Regions from separate parts of the Pelotomaculum schinkii genome, predicted to be linked through region 2. Evidence: predicted binding sites of a transcription regulator. Region 2 holds the regulator's gene; the other holds the start of a gene.
What was found. The regulator Rex, encoded in region 2, represses fermentation and respiration genes when NADH is low (regulators of the CRP and FNR family bind a similar motif). The targets are predictions, from matches to a motif close to ATTGTTAANNNNTTAACAAT.

Region 1 (3,417 bases), on a different contig from region 2:
ATAATATATACTGCCGCTATTGAGGATCTGTTCAGCGTAAGAGCGTCGGCTAGGCTATGGACAATACCATGAAGCCAGACTGAACGCTTTCAGACAAGCCGTCTGAAGATATCGGCCGCCGACGGGATTGATTTCCTTTCGACTGTGGAAGTCAGTATGCCAGTCATAAATTCTAGCGTTTAAAGGATTATGGAATGATTGCCATATGAGCCACAACTGAAGCGGGAACTGATTTATTGCAACTATTTCAGGACAAGGTCTGAAGCCCGCCAGGCATCATTAAATATATTGAAATATTTCACAATAGGATTCGGTTGCATTCTGCTCTTGGGTATATGTCCCCAGTGGAATACGAGCAAACCTTTTAATTAGCCTAGCAATTTTTACTTCTTTCATTGTTTATTTCAATATTTTTCACCGCCTGCATAGCAGCGCTGACTGCCGCCGTATCGCCGAAGAAGGCAAGTGTACTGAAATGCTGCGGGCAATTGCCGTTGATTTCGATGGGGAGGACATTACCAGCCTTTTGCCCAATGTCCGCATAATAATACAAATTCGGAATGTTGGTCTGAATTAAGCCCACGGCATCAAAATGATGTGCTTCAAGCTTGGCTTTTGCTTCATGATGTATTCGCCTGCACAGCATTTCAATAACCGCTGCGCCCGGCGCTAAGATGATACGGGCTGCTGTCATTATTAAACATCTCCTTTCTCCGAAATTTACAATATGATAGCTGTTTTACTTATCGGGTGTTCCCAGGGTATTATTTCACCCGGCTCTTTCAAGTAGTTCAATATTTGCCACATCCTTCGCCCGCATAAGAGCTTACATGAAAAATCTTTTCATAGCCGCCAAACGGAGCTACTCCTCAGCTTGGGCAACATTCGTGTCCGTCCGATCAATCTTCGTCACGATTCCGAAGACATCACGCTTTGCGCATGGTGTGAGATTGGAACTCTAAAGAGAATATTGTTCGGATGAACTGATTAGAAACCCAATTATACCTGCCTCAAAGAGTACAGAGCTTCGTTACCAGGCAAGCACTTTTGTTTCAGCGTATTTTCCCGGTGTATCAATAATGACGTTTGCAGGTTGTAAAGCCAAGTGTATCACTTGTAATCAAGGATAGTTTTCAGCGTAATTTCCACATTGGATACCGAACCGGTAATAATCAGTTTCCCGTTAAAACGGTCTATGAAACCGAGATTGAATGTTTGAGCGATTTTGTAGCAATATCGCTTCCGATAATGGCCATTTCGCTAGGCGTCAAGGAGAATGCCGATGACCTCGCTTAGTCGATTGAAGGATTAGCCCCAGCTTTTTGTAAGTAATTGGCCTTGGATAAGTTATGACGTGTGCAAGGGTGATTGTTGTCCCGGAACAGTTTCCTGAATGATTCTGAGTCGGGTTCCGCTTCCCGAAGGCTCCGTAATACGATAATTATCTTGATTCATATGCCTGACTTTTTCTTAATTTTTATGTATTTTATTAAACAAATCATACAGTAAAAAAGCTAAAGGTACTCTAACTTAATTTGCTATGACCAATACAACTATTGCATTACTAAATGGGCGACAGGTAAATAAAATTACTGGAACCTAAAAATGGAAAAAATTTAATCAATATTAAAGATTAAAGCGGTGGGTGTGAATTCGATTTTTTATTCATGCTCACCCCTTTTTATTTGGAAAGAAGTGAGGCAATGTGGATTAATACAAATACGGAGTGCTTTTAGACAATAAAGGAATGGTGCAAATGAATAAGTGAACATCGCTTTGTTAATTACTTAAAAAGTGGAAAATGAGATCACAAAAGGTGCATTATCAAACGCAATTATATCCAAAGACGATAGATGCAATGAGAGATACAATGTGCACAACAAACGGAAATGAAAGAGAGTCGGCTGTAGGGGGCAAAAAGAGTTGAGTCAATTGGAGCAAGCTAATGCCTTAATATCTAATTTAGCACAAAGAATGAGTGGAAAACCAGTTCTTGGAACGCAGAGTTGTGTATATCTGGGTGTCGATATCGGTACGGCGAATGTCATTAGTGTTGCTGTTAACAACGACGGGAACCCTTTGGCGGGTGAAATCACTGCGGCTCATGTGGTCAGGGAAGGCATGGTTGTCGACTACTTTAATGCCGTCCAGTTGGTGAGTCGGCAAATTGAAACCCTACAGGAGCGACTCGGTATGGATTTATCCGTAGCTGCCTCCGCCATCCCGCCTGGAACTGAAAACGGAAACGGTAAGGTAACAAAAAATATTCTTGAGGCCGTAGGGTTGGAGGTCGTAACTATTATTGATGAGCCGACAGCCGCAGCTCTGGTACTGGGCATTGAAAACGGTGTGGTCGTCGATGTGGGCGGAGGGACAACCGGAATCTCTATTATAAAGGAAGGACGAGTAATTTACACCGGCGACGAGCCGACAGGCGGGTTCCAGTTGGATTTGGTGATTGCGGGTGGACTTGGAATATCCATCGAAGAAGCGGAAGCAAAAAAGCGGGAGCCGAATCTTCAGAAAAGTTTGTTGCCGGTCGTGAGGCCGGTGTTCGAAAAGGTGGCGTCCATTACAAGGAAGCATTTGAACGGCTATGAAACCGATGCGCTGTATCTGGTCGGAGGAACGTGTGCCTTTCCAGGGTTTGCAGGACTCATGGAAAAAGAAACTGGAATAAAGGTTTATTTGCCGGAAATGCCATTGCTGGTTACGCCACTGGGAATTGCGCTGGCGTGTAAACAAATTCATGGCAAAGAGAAACAAGGAAGTTGAGGTGTGTGAATTTGGGCAAAAAAATCGTTGAACTAGCCCGGCAGGCAGGCGTGGTCGGTGCTGGCGGTGCTGGATTTCCGACCCATGTAAAGCTGAACGCCCAAGTCGAATATTTGGTAGTAAACGGCGCTGAATGCGAGCCGCTTATAACTGTGGATCAAGTTCTAATTTTGAAGTATGCGGCTAGACTTGCGGCTATGCTTGAGCGGGTTCGCTTCGAACTTGGCGCGAAGGAAGCTATCATTGGCATCAAGGCAAAGCATAAAGAGGTCATTGCGGAGGCCGAGCGTGTAGTGGCAGAGTATGAAGATCTGCGGGTGAAGCCATTGGGCGATTTCTACCCTGCAGGAGATGAATATGTGTTGGTTTTTGAGACGACAGGACGGCAGATCCCACAGGGTGGCATTCCGTTGGAGTGCGGTGTAGTCGTTATTAATGTAGAAACCCTTTGGAACCTTGCTGAGGCTGAAGAGGGCAGGCCGGTGAGCCAAAAGTGGGTGACCGTGGCTGGTGCGGTGGCAAATCCCGGTACATACTTTGTCCCACTGGGGGTTAGCACGGAAGAAATGCTTGAGCTGGCTGGCGGCCCGACGATTACAAAATTTGCAGTCATCAACGGTGGCCCCATGATGGGAAAGCTGG
Region 2 (3,417 bases):
ACATTCCTGGAAGAGCGATTGGAAAGACAGAGGTGGCTCTCGGAGCTGGGATACCAGGTCGGCTCCGGCAACATGGTGGGTTTGCCCGGGCAGACTTTAGAAACTCTGGCGGATGATATCCTGCTGTTTCGCAGGATGGGTATAGAAATGGCCGGAATCGGTCCCTTTATACCAAGCAGCCGGACACCTCTAGCCGGGGAGGCCGGTGGGACCTTGGCAATGACCTTGAAGACGCTGGCCGTTGCCCGGCTGGCTATGCCGCGCGCGCACCTGCCCGCGACAACATCGGCAGCGACGATTGATCCGCTGGGCAGGGTAAAGGTTTTACAATGTGGCGCCAACGTTATTATGCCAAACATGACACCGGCCAAGTACCGGGAGGATTACGCCATTTATCCGGGCAAAATCGGTCTGAACGATACGCCGGAGGAAAGCTACGCCAGGGCGGTCATGGATGTTGAAAAATCCGGACGCCGCGTGGGGGCCGGCTATGGCCACACGCTGCAGCATGAAAAGAGTTGCTCTGGACTGTAGTCCGTCTAGGGTCTGCTTGAGAAAGCAATGGCCGGCAACCCTGCAGTCCATGAGATAGTCGAGACTACCTTGGAGTAGATTGGTAAAAGGCAGCGAATTTATTTTACTGGGTGGAAGATTTGTTGACGAAGAGAGGGTATAATAATTCTAAGGGGGGACTTAGATGATTTTAACCACAACACAAACCATTGAAGGTAAACCGGTACTGCAGTATTTATCCATCGTGTCTGGTGAGGCAATTATGGGCGCCAATATCGTGCGGGATCTCTTTGCCAGTATTACCGATATTGTGGGCGGCCGCTCCGGTGCCTATGAACAAAAACTGGCCCAAGCAAGGCAGCTCGCGCTTGAAGAGATGTCCCAGCAGGCGCAAGCCTTGGGAGCCAATGCGGTGGTGGGAGTTGATTTGGATTACGAGGTAATCAGGGAAGGGATGCTGATGGTAACAGCAAGCGGTACCGCTGTTGTTGTAGCCAAGTAAGCTATTATTCGATAAGTCACCCTTTGCTATGATAGGGTGGCTTATTTGTTTTTTTTAATGAACATATCCACTGAAGTTATCAAAAGGGTTTGACGTTTTTCATGCGGATCATTTACAATAAAACAGTGCTACAAGTTTGTGAAAACCAGCACGTTGGGATAATTTAGTAATACCCTTGTTGAGAGGGGAACACATACCTGGTGGAGGAGTAATATGAAAACCCAAAGGGTGCCCGAAGCAACTATTAACAGGTTGTCGGTTTACTCCAGGTTTCTGGAGCGGCTGGACGAAAAAGGCATAATTACCGTATCATCTAATGAAATTGCCGAAGGGGTAGGGGTAAGCCCACCTCAGGTTAGAAAAGATTTAGCGTACTTTGGTGAGTTCGGCACCCGTGGTGTAGGCTATAATGTACAGGACCTCATGCGCTATACCTTAAAAATTCTCGGTCTGAACGTACCCTGGCCACTGCTGTTGGTTGGGGCGGGAAACCTCGGCTACGCCCTTTCAACCTACCGGGGGTTTAACAGCCGGGGATTTTCCGTCGTTGGCGTTTTTGACAATGACCTTAATAAAATTGGTAGAAAGGTCGGGGACCTGGATGTCTACCCGCCGGAGAAGATGCCGGATATTATCAATAAGCATAAGGTACGTATCGGAATAATTGCTGTTCCCCCCAAATCAGCCCAGGATGTTGCCGATTTAATGGTAAAAAACAGGTTGCACGCAATCCTCAATTTTGCTCCCGTTTCACTTAATGTGCCTGAGCACATTGTGTATAGGAATGTTGACCTTTCCGTTAACCTGGAGATACTAACCTTTAACCTGGGCATAAGAGATTCTTAGTCCCTGGTTATAACATGAATAATTTGAATCATAAAGGGATTTAGGAAACGTTGCACCGGGGTTACCGGCTTTAACGCAAAGGGGCAAGAGGGTATGAGTTCAAGAACCTATACACTGGACGTCAACACCCGTGAACGGACGCAATTACTGGATATTACCTCAGCGGTCGGCCGGCTGGTTGCCCAGAGCGGAGTAGCGGAAGGTACCTGCCTGCTCTATGTTCCGCATACCACGGCCGGCCTTACTATAAATGAAAATGCCGACCCCACGGTGGCGGCCGACATGCTGATGGAACTTAACAAGCTGGTACCCTTTGATGACGGCTACAGGCATAGTGAAGGCAACTCGGCCGCCCATATCAAATCGTCGCTGGTGGGGGTTAGCCTTGTTCTGTTTATCAGCGGCGGAAAGCTCCAGTTGGGGACCTGGCAGGGTGTGTATTTTTGCGAATTCGACGGTCCCAGACGGAGGAAGGTTATGGTCAAAATGGTTCAGGAGTAGCCTGACCATATCCATATCAAAAGCCGTAATTTCTATTGTCGGCAGCTTAGTTGGTCAAGCCTTGGATAGGGGCGGGTATTCTACCGCCACGCCGCACGAAATCAGCGGGTGAAAACGGCTTTACAGGAATCACCGGGGCACTGCCCAGCAAGCCGCCGTATTCGACGTAATCGCCCACTTTTTTACCCACCGCGGGAATCATCCGTACAGCGGTGGTTTTTTTGTTAATCATGCCTATGGCTGCTTCATCTGCAATAATCGCGGCGATTGTCTCTGCCGGTGTATCACCTGGTACGGCGATCATATCCAACCCGACCGAGCATACACAAGTCATAGCCTCAAGCTTTTCCAGAGTAAGAGCGCCAGCCTCGGCGGCACGGATCATGCCGGCGTCTTCGCTAAGAGGAATGAAAGCCCCTGAAAGGCCTCCAACGTAGGATGAGGCCATGGCGCCGCCTTTTTTAACAGCGTCATTCAAGAGGGCCAGCGCGGCCGTGGTCCCGTGCGTACCGCATATTTCAATGCCCATTGCTTCCAGGATCTCGGCAACGCTGTCCCCGATCGCCGGGGTGGGAGCCAGCGATATGTCGACAATGCCAAAGGGAACCCCAAGTCTTTCTGCGGCGGTTCGCCCTACCAACTCACCCATCCTGGTAATCTTGAAAGCGGTTTTCTTGATAGTTTCGGCCAGCACTCCAAAGTCTGCTCCCTTAACAGTTTCAACCGCCTTTTTTACTACACCGGGACCGCTTACACCGACGTTGATGACGCACTCCGGCTCGCCGATACCGTGAAAGGCCCCCGCCATAAAAGGGTTGTCCTCCGGCACATTGGCAAAAACAACCAGCTTGGCGCATCCCAGCCCGTCCCGGTCAGCCGTAAGCTCTGCGGTTTTTTTTATAACCTGGCCCATGCGGTATACCGCGTCCATATTTATTCCGGCATGAGTTGTCGCCACATTTACGGAGGAGCAAACCCTGGTTGTGACGTCCAGCGCTTCAGGGATACTGTCGATCAGGCGGTGGTCGGCTCCGGTAAACCCTTTATGCACCAGC

Region 1: eutJ (ethanolamine utilization protein EutJ) is a predicted target of Rex. The motif match lies at 1,776-1,795, and genes of this name have one in related genera.

The regions. Positions count from the first base shown of each region.
Region 1 covers NZ_QFGA01000002.1:241,025-244,441, reverse strand. Annotated here, with positions in the region: partial or broken gene Psch_RS12145 (IS3 family transposase) at 217-368, shown strand; gene Psch_RS12140 (BMC domain-containing protein) at 374-694, opposite strand; gene eutJ (ethanolamine utilization protein EutJ) at 1,924-2,775, shown strand; gene Psch_RS12130 (4Fe-4S dicluster domain-containing protein) at 2,781-3,417, shown strand, end outside.
Region 2 covers NZ_QFGA01000001.1:549,401-552,817, reverse strand. Annotated here, with positions in the region: gene hydE ([FeFe] hydrogenase H-cluster radical SAM maturase HydE) at 1-534, shown strand, start outside; gene Psch_RS02745 (YbjQ family protein) at 698-1,015, shown strand; gene Psch_RS02740 (redox-sensing transcriptional repressor Rex) at 1,229-1,861, shown strand; gene Psch_RS02735 (secondary thiamine-phosphate synthase enzyme YjbQ) at 1,955-2,362, shown strand; gene Psch_RS02730 (PFL family protein) at 2,409-3,417, opposite strand, start outside.